One region of the Allobosea beijingensis genome, then DNA from elsewhere that is predicted to be linked to it. Evidence: riboswitches for the same ligand, from Rfam matches in the RefSeq annotation. Region 1 holds a riboswitch; the other holds the start of a gene.
The links. Region 1 has a riboswitch for cobalamin ahead of Q9235_RS18575 (CbtB domain-containing protein). Riboswitches for the same ligand answer to the same signal wherever they lie in the genome.

Region 1 (7,635 bases):
CGCCAGCCTGCCGCTGCTCGTGCTCGCGCTGACCATCGAGGCGGTGTTCGGCTATCCCCAGCGCTTCTATGCCGCAATCGGCCATCCCGTCACCTGGATCGGCCGATTGATCGGCTGGCTCGATCGCGGGCTGAACCGGGAAACTGCCTCTTTCGCGCAGCGAAAGGCGATGGGCGTGCTGGCGCTCGTGCTGCTGTTCGCCGCCGTCATCGCGCTGTCGGCGCTGGTCCAGCGCCTGTGCCTCGCCCTCGGGCCGTTCGGCCTGATCCCGCTGGCCTTCCTCGCCTCGACGCTGATCGCCCAGCGCAGCCTCTACGAACATGTCGCCCGCGTCGCCGAGGAGTTGGAGCGGGACGGGCTCGACGGCGGGCGGCGCGCCGTTTCGATGATCGTCGGGCGTAATCCGCAGACGCTGGACGAAGCCGGCGTGTCGCGCGCCGCCATCGAAAGCCTCGCCGAGAATTTTTCGGACGGCATCGTCGCGCCCGCCTTCTGGCTGGGTGTTGGCGGCTTTCCCGGCATCGCTGCCTATAAAGCGATCAACACGGCCGATTCGATGATCGGCCACCGCACGCCGCGCCATCTCGCGTTCGGCTGGGCAGCGGCGCGGCTCGATGACCTCGTCAACCTGCCGGCCTCGCGATTGACGGCCCTGCTGCTGATCGTGTCGGCGGCGCTCGACCGATCGGCGGATGCCCGCGGAGCCTGGAAAGCCGTTCGGCGCGATGCCGGCAAGCACGGCTCGCCCAATGCCGGCTGGCCGGAAGCCGCGATGGCCGGAGCGCTCGGCCTCAGGCTCGCCGGACCGCGCGTCTATGGCGAGACCCGCGTCGAGGATCACTGGATGGGAGATGGTCGCGCCGAGGCCAGTGCAGCCGATATCCGCCGGGCGCTCACGCTGTACAAGCGCTCCTGCGGGTTGCTCTGGGGATTGGCGGCGCTATTGGCGGCTGTGGCACTGCGCTGAGGCTCAGTTCGGCACCGGCACGGCCCGCCGCGCGATCGCCTGCAAATCCGCCCCCTGCGGCAGCGAGCCGAAATGGCCGGACCAGCCGCCGGCCAATCGCGAGGCGACATAGGCGTCCGCGACCGCGTGCGGCGCGTGGCGGATCAACAGCGAGGCCGACAGGCCGAGCGCCATGCGCTCGACGAAGCGACGCGCCAGATGCTCGTGCCTGAGCACATCGACAATATCGGTCTCCAGCTCAGTCAGGAAGGCATCGTAGCGCGAATCGCTGCCGCGGGCGGCCCGCAACTCATCGAGCAAAGCCGGTACGCAATCGGGATAGCGGCGGATCGAGCGGAGCACGTCGAGGCAGACGACATTGCCCGTGCCCTCCCAGATGCCGTTGAGCGGCGCCTCGCGATAGAGCCGCGCCATCAGGTGGTCCTCGATGAAACCGTTGCCGCCATGGCATTCGAGCGCCTCGACCACGACCGGGGTGGCGCGCTTGCAGTTCCAGTATTTGGCGATCGGCGCGCCGATGCGGCCGATCAGCTTCTCCGCCTCGCTCGCCTCCTCCCGGTCGAGCGCATGGACGAAGCGGAAGGCGAGCCAGGCGGAGGCTTCGACCTCAAGCGCGAGGTCGGCGATCACGTTCGTCATGATCGGCTGGTCGATCAGCGCCTTCTGGAAGGCGCGGCGATGCGCCGTGTGATGCGCGGCTTGCGCCACCGCATGTCGCATCAGCCCGGCCGAGCCGACGGCGAAATCGAGCCGCGTATAGTGGTTCATCTCCAGCCCGGCGCGGATGCCGTGACCGGGCTCGCCGATCAGATGGGCGATCACACCGCGGAATTCGACCTCGGACGAAGCGTTCGACTTGTTGCCGCACTTGTCCTTGAGCCGCTGGATCTGCAGGCGATTGCGCGAACCGTCCGGCAACCAGCCGGGCACGACGAAGCAGGAGACGCCCTCTTCCGTGCGTGCCAGCGTCAAGAAGACGTCGGAATGCGGGACGGAGAAGAACCATTTATGGCCGGTGAGGGAATATGTGCCGTCGGCATTGCGCGTCGCGACCGTCTGGGTCTGGCGCAGGTCCGAGCCGCCCTGCTTCTCGGTCATCGCCATGCCGACCGTGCCGCCGCGCTTCTGCGCCGCCGGCAGCGGACGCCCATCATAGTCGGAGGAGGTGATCAGCTTGCCGAATTCGGCCCAGCGGGCGGGGTCGTGCTGCAGAACGGGGATCGCCGAATAGGTCATGCCGAGCGGGCAGCAGATGCCGTTCTCGCCCTGGTTCCAGAGATAGGAGACCGCCGCGCGCGCCACCTGCGCGCCTTGGCGCGGCTTCGTCCAGCATAGCGAATGGAACTCGTCTCGCATGGCGAGCCCCATCAATTCATGCCAGGCAGGGTGGAACTCGATCTGGTCGACGCGCCGGCCCCAGCGATCGTGCGTGCGCAGTTCCGGCAGGCTGCGATTGGCCTGCCGGGCCAGGTCCTGCACGCGCCGCGAACCGACATGGCCGCCGACAACGCTCGCCTGCTCGCGGAACCAGCCGGCACCGAAGGCATCGAGGATACGGCCAAGCGCCGGGTCGGCGGCGAAGGCGTCATAATCCGCCAGCGCCGGGGCCTGGTTCAGCACCTCATGGGTGTCGTAGCCGTAAGCGTCGAGCGTGGTCATGCGGCGCGCCCTTCACGAGAAACCAGTGCGGTGAGGGAGAGATCGGCAAGGGCGGCTGCGATCTCGCGACCACGCTCGGGCGTGGTTGTCCGCTCCGGCGAAAGTGGGCCGATCAATGCCTCCATGAAGCCGCCGACGATCATCGCGGCGGCGGCATCAGGATCGACCGGGCGGAAGGCGCGCAGCGCTTCACCTTCGATGACGAGCGCGCGAAAAATGCCGGCGATCTCGCGGCGATAATCCAGCCGCGTCGCATCGACGGCCGGATCGGCAGGCTCCGCGATCATCGACCAGGCGAGCCGGCGATTGGCGAAGGCGCGGCGCGCGAAGGCCTCGACCGCGGCGGTCAGGCGCTCCGCAACGGGCGCGTCGCTCGCGGCGATCTCGCGCAGCACGGCAAGTTCGCGCGTCGACACGGCCGCGACGATCTCCGCCATCAGCTCGGCCTTGGAGGCGAAATAGGAATAGACGCTGCCGGTCGAGACGCCGCTGGCCGATGCCACCGCCGCAATCGAGGTCTCATGGAAGCCGACCTCCGAGACGATACCGCGCGCAGCGGCGAGAATCGCCTCGCGCTTCCCTGCCTTGCGCGGTTGCTTCTGCCGAGTGCCAACCATACGCGACCTCGAAATTGAATTTGAATTCGGATTCAATTTGAAGAGATGGATTGCAGCCGTCAAGGGGCGGCGGCTTGGGGTGCGTGGCGAAGCAGGGCAGCCGGGGTCTCAGGTCGCCGACAGCATGTTCCCGCGAGCCCTGTTGTCAGGATGGGAGCCAGTCCGGCACTCAGGAAGGCGGCGCCTCACCCGTTCCGGCCGCTCTGCGGCCAGCCCAGCGCTCGACCGAATGGTCGATGGCGAGCAGGACGAGGGCAAGAAGCGTGGCCGACGCCACGATCGCATAGTCACCGAGCCCAGCGGCGCAACCGAGCGCAGCGGTGACCCATATCGCCGCGGCCGTGGTCAGGCCTGTCGGCGTCGAATGGCCCCGGCGCAGCACGATGACGCCGGCGCCGAGAAAGCCGATTCCGGTCAGAAGCCCCTGGACGACGCGGCTCGCGGCGTCGGCCTCGCTCGGCTCGCTAAAGATCGTCGCGGCAGCGGCCGTGCCCAACCCGACCAGCCCGAAGGTGCGGATCCCGGCCGCGCGCTGCTTGTTGGTCCGCTCCCAGCCCACGACGATGCCGGCGGCCATGCCGGCCAGCAACCTGGCAAGCAGATCCAATTGTCCCCACAGAAAATCACTCATGGCCCACCCCCGAAAACGATGATCGAGGGCATGAACGCATGAGAGCCGCCTGCGTTCGTTCTCTGGCAAACAAGCAGCAGCCGGCGATGCGGCCTGCTAGAACTCGATCCCCTGCTGTGCCTTCACGCCGGCAGCAAAGTGGTGCTTCACCAGCGTCATCTCGGTAACGAGGTCGGCGGCCCCGATCAATTCCGGCTTGGCGTTGCGGCCGGTCACGACGACGTGCAGATCAGGGCGACGGGCAGCCAGCGTCGAGACCACGTCGGCGAGCGGCAAATAATCGTAGCGCAGGGCGATGTTGAGTTCGTCCAGCACCAGCAGGCGAATCTCCGGATCGGCCATCAACTCCCTGGCCTTGGCGAAGGCGCGCTCGGCGGCGGCGATGTCGCGGGCCTTGTCCTGCGTCTCCCAGGTGAAGCCCTCGCCCATGCTGTGCCAGCTCACCTGATCGCCGAAGGCTTCCAATGCCTTGCGCTCCCCGGTCGACCAGGCGCCCTTGATGAACTGCACCACGCCGATGCGCCAGCCATGGCCGAGCGCGCGCAGAATCAAGCCGAAGGCCGCCGTCGACTTGCCCTTGCCGGGGCCCGTGTTGACGATGAGCAACCCCTTTTCGAGCGTCTTGGAGGCGACTTCGGCGTCCTGAACCGCCTTGCGCTTCTCCATCTTCGCCTTGTGGCGGGCGGCGTCTTCGGTATCCGTCATCATTTCACTCGCATCGGCAGTCCAGCGACCATGAAGACCACGCTGGCCGCCCGCGCCGCAAGCGCCTGATGGAGACGCCCGGCCTCGTCGCGGAAGCGGCGAGCCAGCGCATTCTCCGGCACGATGCCGAGCCCGACCTCGTTGCCGACCAGCACCAGCGGCGCCGAGACGCGCTCGCAGGCGGCGATCAGGGCTTCGCGGGCTGCGGCCGTATCGTGTTCCGCGAGGATGAGATTGGTCAGCCAGAGCGTCAGGCAATCGACGAGGACCGCGCGCCCCTCCGGTTGGGCGGCGATGACTTCGGGCAGGTCGAGTGGCGCATCGACCGTCTGCCAGCCGGCCGGACGGCGCGCGCGGTGCTCGGCGATGCGCTCGCGCATCTCGTCGTCATAGGCCTGTGCCGTCGCGATATAGCTCCAGGGCGCCGGCTGGGCCTCGACCAGCGCCTCGGCATGGCGGCTCTTGCCGGAGCGGGCACCGCCGAGGACGAGGGTGAGATGGGGAATTTCGTTCGGCATCGCGGAAGCAGGGTTCAAAGGACCATCCTGCATTGCACAGCGGCACGGCGAAGGCTAATGATCGTCGCTGACGGTGCCTCCGCGAGGAGGTGAAAAGGGAACGCGGTGCGAGACCGCGGCTGCCCCCGCAACTGTAAGCGGATGTCCTTCGCCATCGGCCACTGGAGCGCTCGCTCCGGGAAGGCGGCAAGGGACGCGAAGTCCGCGAGCCAGGAGACCTGCCGTCGACCCGCAGAGATCCAACCGGCTGCCGGCGGGGCGGCCACGGAGAACGCTTATGAACACCGTTTCGGTTTCCACCCCCACACTCAGCGTTTCGGACCGCGTCAAGGCGGTTGCCGCTGCGCTCGTGATCGGCGTCGCGCTGATCTACACGACCGGCTTCGCGGCCTCGACGAACCTCCACAACGCCGCGCACGACAGCCGTCACGGCCTCGCCTTTCCCTGCCACTGAGGGAAAGCCATCATGGTCACGCGTGTTCTCACGGTCAGCATCCTGGCCGGGCTTCTGGCTGGCTTGATCGTCGCCGCCCTGCAGCATGTCACCACCACCCCGCTGATCCTCAAGGCCGAGACCTATGAGACGGCGCTCGCGCTGAAGGCGCCGACTCTCGCCGCCTTCGACGGCGAGGCGAAACTCATCCTCGCGCATGGCCCGGCCGGCGACGCGCCCGGCCAAGACCATGCCGAATGGAAGCCGCAGGACGGCCTCCAGCGCACGCTCTTCACCGGCGCGGTGACGATCGCGACCGCGATCGGCTTCGCGGCTTTGCTGCTCGCCGGCATGATCGCGGCCGGCGACCGGATCGAGCAGCGCACCGCCCTCGTCTGGGGCGCCTGCGGCTTCCTGGCGTTGGGGCTCGCGCCGGCGATGGGGCTGGCTCCGGAACTACCAGGCGCGGCCTCGGCTGCGCTGGGACAGCGCCAGTTCTGGTGGCTCTGGACCGCCATCGCGACCGCGGCCGGGCTCTTCCTGTTCCTGCGCTTCGATCAGCCCTGGCTGAAGCTCGTCGCCATCGTCGTGATCCTGCTGCCGCATGTCGTCGGCGCTCCGCTACCGGCCCCACCGGAGAGCAAGGTTCCGGCGGAGGTCGCCGCCCATTTCGCCTCGCTCTCGCTCGGCATCCAGGCCGCGCTCTGGCTCGTCACCGCCTTCATGGTCGGCGTGCTCTGGCCCTGGGCGAGCCGCCGGGCCTCTGAAGCCTGAGGCAAGCCAATGTCCGAGGGCGACCTCACCATCCATGTCTGCACGGCCTGCCGCCGTGCCCGCGCCGATCTCCCGGAGGGTTACGACCAGCCGGGGCTGGCGCTGGCCGAACGTCTCGCCGAACAGCTCAAAGCCAAGGGCAGCACGATCCCCGTGCTGCCCGTCGAGTGCCTCTGCGTCTGCAAGCGGCCCTGCACCATCGCGCTCACGGCCGATGGCAAATGGACCTATCTGATCGGCGACCTCGACACCGACACCCATCTCGACGAGATCGTCGGCGCCGCGGAGGCCTATGCCGCCAGCGCCAACGGCATCGTTCCCTGGAAAGAGCGGCCGCAGTCCTTCCGCAAGGGCGTGGTCGCGCGCGTGCCGCCTTTGCCGGCGCGCCAGCAAGGATGACATCATGAACACTCCGCAGACCACGAACCTGGGCAAGACGCCCTGCACGATCATCACCGGCTTCCTCGGCGCCGGAAAGACAACGCTGGTGCGCCATCTCCTCGAGAATGCGCAGGGCAAGAGACTCGCCGTGCTCGTCAACGAATTCGGCGATCTCGGCTTCGACGGCGAGTTCCTCAAGGGCTGCGGCATCGCCGGCTGCAGCGACGAGGACGTGGTCGAGCTGCCGAATGGCTGCATCTGCTGCACGGTCGCCGATGATTTCGTGCCGGCGCTCGAGAAGCTGCTGAACCGGCCGAATCCGCCCGAGCATATCCTGATCGAGACCTCCGGCCTCGCTCTGCCGAAGCCGCTCGTCACCGCCTTCAACTGGCCGGCGATCCGCTCGCGCGTCACCGTCGACGGCGTCATCGCCGTGGTCGACGGCCCGGCGGTGGCCGAAGGCCAGTTCGCCGATGATCCGGAAGCGCTCGCGGCGCAGAAGGCGGCCGATGCCTCGGTCGACCACGACAACCCGCTGGAAGAGGTGTTCGAGGACCAGATTCTCTGCGCCGACCTGATCCTGCTCAACAAGAGCGACCTCGTCGACGAAGCCGACCGCGCGCGGGTCAAGGCCGAGATCGCCGAGCATCTGCCCAAGGCGATCAAGATCGTAGAGACCGCCCATGGCAAGGTCGAGCCGACGCTGATCGTCGGCCTCGGCGCTGCCGCCGAGAACGATCTCGCCGCCCGCCCCTCGCATCATGGCGAGGGTGAGCATGATCACGACCATGACGATTTCGACTCGGTCGCCGTGCCGCTGCCTGCCGGTCTCTCCCCCGAGGAGCTCACGGCGCGCGTCGCCAAGGCCGCTGAGGCCGAGGGCGTGCTACGGCTCAAGGGCTTCACCGCCGTGCCGGGCAAGCCGATGCGCCTCGTCGTGCAGGGCGTCG
Region 2 (7,635 bases), 2.7 Mb from region 1:
GCCGGCCCAGGTGCTCACCGATCTCGGCGGCCGTGCGGTCGAATCCGGACGGATCGGCCCCTATGGCGAGGTCGCGCTCGAATCCCTCGGAGATGTCATCGGGCAGGTAAACGGCATCCTGCTGATCGATCTCGGCGACCGCGCCCCGCAGGCGCTCGCGCGCGAACCACTTTGGCAGCGGCTGCCGGCAGTGCGCGCAGGACAGGTGCATGTCACCCGAGGCAACAGCATCTTCGGCTCGGTCTATACCGCGCGTCACCTTGCCAGCGCCTGGGATGTGTTGCTGGCCAGGATGCCGTCGTGACACGGGCTCCGCTGGCGATCGTCATCGGCGCATTGCTGCTGCTGGCAGCCTCGCTCGCCGCCTTGACGCTGGGCACGCGGCCGATTGCTGCCGGCGAATGGCTCGCCATCCTGCGCGACGGCCGCGGCAGCGAAGCCGCCGAGATCGTGCTGGGCTTGCGCCTGCCGCGCGTCCTGCTCGGAGCGATGGTCGGGGCTGCGCTCGGACTTGCCGGCGCGGTCATCCAGCTCGCGACGCGAAATCCGCTGGGCGATCCGGGCCTGCTGGGGATCAACGCGGGAGCGAGCCTCGCGCTGATCCTCGGCACCGATCTCATCGCCCTCGCCGGCCCGCAGGCCGCGACCTGGCTTGCCGCCTGCGGCGCCCTCGGTGCGGTGCTCGCGGTCCAGGCGCTTGCGGGCGGGCGCAGCAGCTCGGACCCGATCCGGCTCACGCTTGCGGGCGTCGCGGTCACGGCGCTGTGCATCGGCATCGGCCAGGCGGTCGCCTTGTCGGATCCCGAGCGCTTCGATCTGGTCAGGAACTGGCGCGTCGGCACGCTCTCGGGAGCGACCGACGCCATTCTCCCCAGCGTGACGCTGGCATGGCTTGCCGGAACGCTGCTGGCGCTCGGGCTCGCCCCTCGCCTCGACCTGCTCGCGCTCGGGGACGATCGCGCAGCCTCGCTCGGCGTCGCGGTCCGGCCAGTACGACTTGGCTCGCTCATGGCCGTCGTCCTGCTCGCCGGCAGTGCCGTCGCGACGGCCGGCCCTGTCGCTTTCATCGGTCTCGCCAGCCCGCATGTCGCCCGCCGCATCGGCGGCGTCGGCGCGGCAACGCATCTGCCCCTCTCCGGCCTGATCGGCGCCGCCCTCGTCGTGATCGCGGACACGCTCGGCCGCATCGCGGCGCCGCCGGCCGAGGTGCCCGTCGGCATTGTCGCCGGCCTCCTCGGCGCCCCCATCCTGATCCTGCTTGCTCGCCGCAGGAGCGCTGCCGCATGACGGGCCTCCTCTCGCGGCGCGGACCGGTCCCGGGCGGCGTGACCAACCGCCCTACGCTATGCCATCTCGGCCTATGGCTCGGCGGACTGGCGCTCGTGCTGGCTTCCCTCACACTGGGCACGGTCAGGCTCACGCCGGTCCAGGCGCTTCAGGCGCTTGCCGGCCACGAGAGCCCGGCGCTGCAGTTGCTCGTAGAATGGCGCCTGCCCCGGATCGGCGCCGCGCTCGCAGCCGGCGCCGCGCTCGGCTTATCCGGTGCCTTGTTCCAGACATTGCTGCGCAATCCGCTCGGAAGCCCCGACGTGATCGGCTTCGACGCAGGCGCATTCGGCGGCGCCTTGCTGGCGCTTCTTGCCGGCCTGGCGCCCGCGCTGGTCGCGCTGGCTGCCTTCGGCGGCGGACTTGGCGCGGGCCTGCTGGTCTATCTCGCGGCCGGCGGCCTGCGCGCCGATCGCACGCGGCTGATCCTCATCGGCATCGCGGTCGGCTCCGCCTTCACGGCCTTCGCAGACTGGATGATCTTCGTCGCGCCCCTCGACATCGCGCTGGTCGCCGCGAACTGGAAACAGGGGACTCTCGCCGGTGTCGATGTCCAGCGGCTGGCGATTGGTGCGGGGATGCTCGGCCTGCTGCTGCCCCTCGGCCTTGCCTGTGGCCGCTCTGTGCAGGCTCTCGAACTCGGAGACGACAAGGCGCAATCCCTCGGCGTTCCGGCCGGAGGCACCCGGCTCCGCCTCGGTCTCATCGGCCTCGGCCTGACCGCGACGGCGACCTTCATCGCCGGACCGATCGGCTTCGTCGCGCTGATCGCGCCGCAGGCGGCACGCAAGCTCGTCGGCTTGGCCGGGTTGCCGCTCGCGACCTCCGCCCTGTTCGGCGCGGTGTTCCTGCTGGCGAGCGATGCGGTCGCGCGCATCGCGCTGGCGCCGCGCGCGCTGCCCGTCGGCGCGGTGACGGCCTGTCTGGGCGGGGCCTATCTCATTCTGCTGTTCGGCTCCTGGGTCCGCCGCGGGGAGCCTATCCGATGAGTGTCGAAACAAGGCTGGCAGCGCAGGGCCTGAGCGCGCATCACGGTCCACGCGAGATCCTCAAGGGCATCGACATCGCTCTAGCGGCCGGCAGCTTCACCATGATCGTCGGCCCCAATGCCTGCGGCAAGTCGACCTTGTTGAGAAGCCTCGCGCGGTTGCATCCGTCTTCAGGCGGCAGCGTCCTGCTCGATGGACACCCGATCGCGCGCTATCGCCCACGCGACCGCGCCAAGCTGCTTGCGGTTCTGCCGCAAGGAGCAGAGGCCCCGGAGGGGATCACCGTCGCCGATCTCGTGGCGCGTGGACGCCACCCGCATCGCAGCCTGTTCCAGCGCTGGACCGCCGCCGATCAGGCAGCGACGGAATCCGCAATGACCGCGGCCGGCGTATCCCAGCTCGGCGGGCGCTCGCTCGAAAGCCTGTCGGGAGGTCAGCGCCAGAAGGTCTGGATCGCGATGGCGCTGGCCCAGGGCGCGGACATCCTGCTGCTGGACGAGCCGACGACCTTCCTCGACCTTGCCCACCAGATCGATCTGCTCGAACTCTGTGCAACGCTGAACCGCGCCGGAAAAACCATCGTCGCTGTGTTGCATGATCTGAACCAGGCTGCGCGTTACGCATCTAGGCTGATTGTGATGCGAGCGGGAGAAATCCTGGCGCAGGGCCTGCCGGAGGACATCCTGACGCCCGGTTTCATCGACGAGGTGTTCCAAGTCCGCAGCATCGTGATCCCCGACCCGCTCACCGGCAAGCCTTTGATCATACCCAAACCACCCACCTATAAAGATTGAGGCGCGGTTGAGAGGTGGGATGGGGAGCCTGTATCCATCCCTTCCCGGTGATGAGCGCCAGGCGCATCGCGCTTCCATGGGGGAAGAAGCAAGGCTTTACGCCACGCGTCGCGATATCTTCATCGCTTCAAAGCACACCCTTCCGCGATTCGGGCTCGATCAGATACTCGACATGCCGGCGCCCAGAAGCGCCCGGGCGGATCGAGACTGCGACGCCGAAGATGCGCTGGATCGCCTCTGCGGTCAGGACTTCCTCCGGCGTGCCGGCCGCCTGCAGGCGGCCGTCATGCAGCAGCGCGATCTCGTCGCAGAACATGGCGGCGAGGTTGAGGTCGTGCAGAGCCATGATGCAGGTAATGCCGAGGCGGCGGACCAGGCTCAGGATCGAGAGCTGGTGCCGGATATCGAGATGGTTCGTCGGCTCGTCGAGGATCAGTTCGCTCGGCTCCTGCGCGAGCGCACGGGCGATATGGACGCGCTGGCGCTCGCCACCAGAGAGCGTGTGCCAGAACTGGTCGTGACGCTCGAGGAGCCCGACCCGCGCCAGCGCCTCGTTGACGGCGGCCTCGTCAGCCTCGCTCCAGGAGGCGAGCGCAGCGCGGTGCGGCGTGCGGCCGAGGCGGACGACATCGCAGACGGAGAGCTGGATCTCGGTCGTCGCCTGCTGCTCGACGAAGGCGAGGCGGCGGGCGAGCTCGCGGCGCGGCACGGACGCAATGTCGTTCCCGTCGAGCGTGACGACGCCGCTCGCGACATTGCGCAGGCGGCAGAGCAACCTGAGCAGGCTCGACTTGCCTGAGCCGTTCGGGCCGATCAGTCCGAGCACCCGGCCGGGCGCGGCTTCCAGCGTCACGCCATCGACGATCATCCGGCCGCCGGCGCCCCAGCGGACCTCGCGGGTCGCGAGCGTCATGCCGGCCTCCGGGCGCGATAGAGGATCAAGGCGAAGACCGGCGCGCCGAACAGCGCCGTCACCACGCCGATCGGCAAGATCTGCTGAGGGATCAGGATGCGGGAGAGGATGTCGGCGAGGATCATGAAGATCGCGCCGATGACGAGGCAGGCCGGCAGCAGGCGGGCATGGCCGGAGCCGACGAGGAAGCGCGCGGCATGGGGGATGATCAGGCCGACGAAGCCGACCGTGCCGACGATCGAGACCATCACCGCCGTCATCACCGCCGTCGTCGCGAAAAGCACGACCTTGACCCGCGTGACCGCGACGCCGAGCGAGGCCGCCGCATCGACGCCGAAGGCGAAGGCGTCGAGCGCCTTGGCGTGCAGCATGCAGATACCGAAGCCGATGAAGGCGACCGGCGCCGCCATCCAGATGTCGGGCCAGCGCACGCCGCCGAAATTGCCGAGCAGCCAGAACATCACGCCGCGCGCCTGCTCGGCGCTGGCCATGGTCGTGACGATCGTCGCGGTCGCGGCATTGAAGAGCTGCGAGGTGGCGACACCGGCAAGGATGACGCGATCGCTCGCCCCACCCGCCCCCGTCGCCAGCAAGGCGACGACGACGAGCGCGGCGCAGGAGCCGATGAAGGCGCCGGCAGAGACCGAAAGCACCGCGCCGCCGATGCTGATGCCGAGGATCAGCACCGCGACAGCGCCGGTCGAGGCGCCGGCCGAGATGCCGAGGATATAGGGTTCGGCCAGTGGATTGCGCAGCAGAGCCTGGAGGATAGCACCCGATAACGCGAGCGCGCCGCCGCACAAGCCTGCCATCAGCGCGCGGCTCAGGCGGTAATCGAAGATCACGCCCTGCTGGATTGCGCTGACGGGAAAGTCGAGATCGAACAGCCCGTTGCCGAGGGCCTTCAAGGCCGTGTCCAGCGGGATGCGCATTTCGCCAATCGTCACCGCCAGCGCGACCGAGAAGGTCAGCGCCAGCAGCGAGGCCAGCGCGATGCCGATCCGCACCGGCCAGTTCGGCTCATGGGCGGCGTGGCTCAACGCGAGATCCCGAAGCCGGCGATCGCCGTGGCGAGGGTCTCGATGCCGTCGATCGTGTCGAGCCCGGCGCGCGTCGCGCCGACATCCATGATGACGATGCGGCCATTCTTCACGGCGTCGAGCTTGCTGGCGACCGGGTCGGTCTTCAGGAAATCCAGCTTCTTCTCGATATCGTCTGCCGGGAAGCGGCGGCGATCCATCTTCACGGTGACGATCACGGCCGGATTGGCAGCGGCGATGCTCTCCCAGCCGACCAGCGGCCATTCCTCATTGGTCGAAATGATGTTGCGGGCGCCGAGCTTGGACAGGATATAGGCGGGAACGCCGTTCTTGCCGGCCATGAAGCCGTCGCCCTTGATGTCCTTGCTGGAGAACCAGACGACGACCGGCACGTCCTGCGCCTTCAGCCTGGCGACCTGCTCGACGGCCTTGTCCTCGCGCGCCTTGAGCTCGGCGACGAGCTTCTCGGCCCGGTCGGCGACGTCGAAGATCTCGCCGAATTCGCGGATGTTGCGATAGACCAGTTCCATCGTGAACATCTGGGTGCGAACGCCGTCGCCTGCGCCGGAATTGTCCTTGCCGATGCAGTCGGTCGGCGAGACATAAGTCGGCACCTTCACCTTGGCGAACTGGTCGCGCTTGCCGACGATGCCGTTCGGCCCGACATGCCATTCGAACATCGCGGTGACGAGATCGGGCTCCTGCGCCAGCACGGCCTCGAAACTCGGGTCGTTATCGGCGAGGCGCTTCACCTTGGCGTTGACGGCCTCATAGGGCTTGGCCACCGGCGAGAACCAGACCGCCGTACCGACGACGCGGTCACCGAGGCCGAGCGCATAAAGGATCTCCGTCTGGGTCTGGCCGATCGCGACGACGCGCTTGGGCGCGGCGTCGAAAGTGATCGTCTCGCGGCAATTCTCAAGGGTCAGCGGATACTTGGTCGGCGCGGCATTGGCCGTACCGGCGGCGAGAGCGCCGAACAGCGCGACGGCGGACAGGCGAAGCAGGGTGTTGAACGGGCGCGCAGCCGGCATCGAGGCCATCCGAAATGTAACAATGTTGCATTTCTGATAGAGTGCGCGGCAGGCAGCCGTCAAGCCGCCCCGGGCGGCCTGTGCATTGATCTTCGTGAACATGAGTTTCATCGCTCCCCGAGATGACGGCCGGGGCAGCTTTGGGCATGTGGGGCGGGAGGCTGGCCGCAAGGGTCGCCATCGACACACAGGCTTCGGAACACCCCGTCCGAAAGACGTCTTCGACGACCGGGGCAGGTCTCCTGGCTCGCGGGTCGATGCCTGTTCCGCCCGGCCTTCCCGGCGCCTCGGGCGCCAGTGGACGATGGACGGAGAGCTCGCCGCTTACAGTTGCGGGGGCAGCCTCGGCATTGGCGCTAGGCGCGCCTCACCGAATTCCCTCTTAGCTCCGGGAGCAACCCGGAGAACCTCGATCGGCGCACACCCTATAAGGGCGTGGCGCTGCGTCAAGCCGGCATCGTGTCAGAGCCTTGGCGTGCTGTAGAGCCGCTTGCCGCCGACGGAGATCTCGACCTCCTGCAGATAGCCGCGCAGCGCCGTCGTCGCGACCTCGATGCCGAGGCCGGGCGCGTCGGGCGCGGCGACCTGCCCGTTCGCGTCGCGTTCCAGATGATTGGCTGAGATCGCCGTGGCCAGCGGCTTCGGCATGGCCGGATATTCGCAGATCTCGTGATCGGCGAGGCCGGCATAGGGCTGGAGCGAGGCCGAGAGAGCGAGATGCGAGGTGAAGGTGTGGTTGACGAAGGTCACGCCCTTGGCGACCGCGTAATCCGCCACCGCCTTGGACGGGCCAATACCGCCGATGCGGCCGCAATCGATCTGGACGTAGCCGATGCCGCCATAGTCGATGAGCTGCCGCGCCATCGACTCGTTATGGGCGCCCTCCCCGCCGGCCAGCCGGACCTTGGGGCTGCGTTTGGCTAGCGCGCCATAAGGTTCGAGCGCGCTGGCATGGAAGGGCTCCTCGAACCAGAGCACGTTCGCCTTCTCCATGGCGGGCAGACGGGCGGCGGCGCGCTCGACGTCCTCGATGAAGATCTGGCCGGTATCGACGAGCAGGATGCCATCCTGCCCCAAACCCTCGCGAGCGGCGACGAAATGCTCGGCATCAGCCTCGACGCTGCCGCGACCGATCGGCCCCCAGCCGAACTTGGCGGCGCGGAAGCTGCCCTTGCGGGCATCGCGGGCGCGTTCGAGAGTTTCCTGCGCCGTGTCGCCGAAAAGGACCGAGGCATAGGGCGTCTTGGGATGGCTTTTCGCGTATCCGAGCAGGCGCCAGACCGGTTCTGACCGCATCTTGCCGAGGATGTCCCACAAGGCCATCTCGACGCCCGAGAAGGTATGCGGCGCCTGCAGCAGGTCCATCGAGTTATAGGCGACAGCCGCGGCGATGCGGGCGATATCCTCCGGGCTTTCAAGCGCCTGGCCGAGCACGGAGTCGGCGACCGGCCGGCAGACGCCATGCGACATCGGGCAAATGAAGGCGGCGATGGAAGGCAATGGCGCCGCCTCGCATTCGCCCCAGCCGACATGGCCACC

Region 2: another riboswitch for cobalamin. It lies ahead of Q9235_RS05635 (ABC transporter substrate-binding protein); the one in region 1 lies ahead of Q9235_RS18575 (CbtB domain-containing protein).

What each region holds. Positions count from the first base shown of each region.
Region 1 is NZ_CP132359.1:3,885,820-3,893,454, forward strand. It holds gene cbiB (adenosylcobinamide-phosphate synthase CbiB) at 1-967, shown strand, start outside; gene Q9235_RS18550 (acyl-CoA dehydrogenase family protein) at 971-2,626, opposite strand; gene Q9235_RS18555 (TetR/AcrR family transcriptional regulator) at 2,623-3,243, opposite strand; gene Q9235_RS18560 (MgtC/SapB family protein) at 3,413-3,874, opposite strand; gene cobO (cob(I)yrinic acid a,c-diamide adenosyltransferase) at 3,971-4,579, opposite strand; gene cobU (bifunctional adenosylcobinamide kinase/adenosylcobinamide-phosphate guanylyltransferase) at 4,579-5,097, opposite strand; cobalamin riboswitch at 5,153-5,337, shown strand; gene Q9235_RS18575 (CbtB domain-containing protein) at 5,375-5,551, shown strand; gene Q9235_RS18580 (CbtA family protein) at 5,564-6,304, shown strand; gene Q9235_RS18585 (DUF1636 family protein) at 6,314-6,703, shown strand; gene cobW (cobalamin biosynthesis protein CobW) at 6,708-7,635, shown strand, end outside.
Region 2 is NZ_CP132359.1:1,146,850-1,154,484, forward strand. It holds gene Q9235_RS05605 (ABC transporter substrate-binding protein) at 1-304, shown strand, start outside; gene Q9235_RS05610 (FecCD family ABC transporter permease) at 301-1,287, shown strand; gene Q9235_RS05615 (FecCD family ABC transporter permease) at 1,284-2,315, shown strand; gene Q9235_RS05620 (ABC transporter ATP-binding protein) at 2,417-3,109, shown strand; gene Q9235_RS05625 (ABC transporter ATP-binding protein) at 3,237-4,022, opposite strand; gene Q9235_RS05630 (FecCD family ABC transporter permease) at 4,019-5,062, opposite strand; gene Q9235_RS05635 (ABC transporter substrate-binding protein) at 5,059-6,096, opposite strand; cobalamin riboswitch at 6,312-6,523, opposite strand; gene Q9235_RS05640 (mandelate racemase/muconate lactonizing enzyme family protein) at 6,559-7,635, opposite strand, start outside.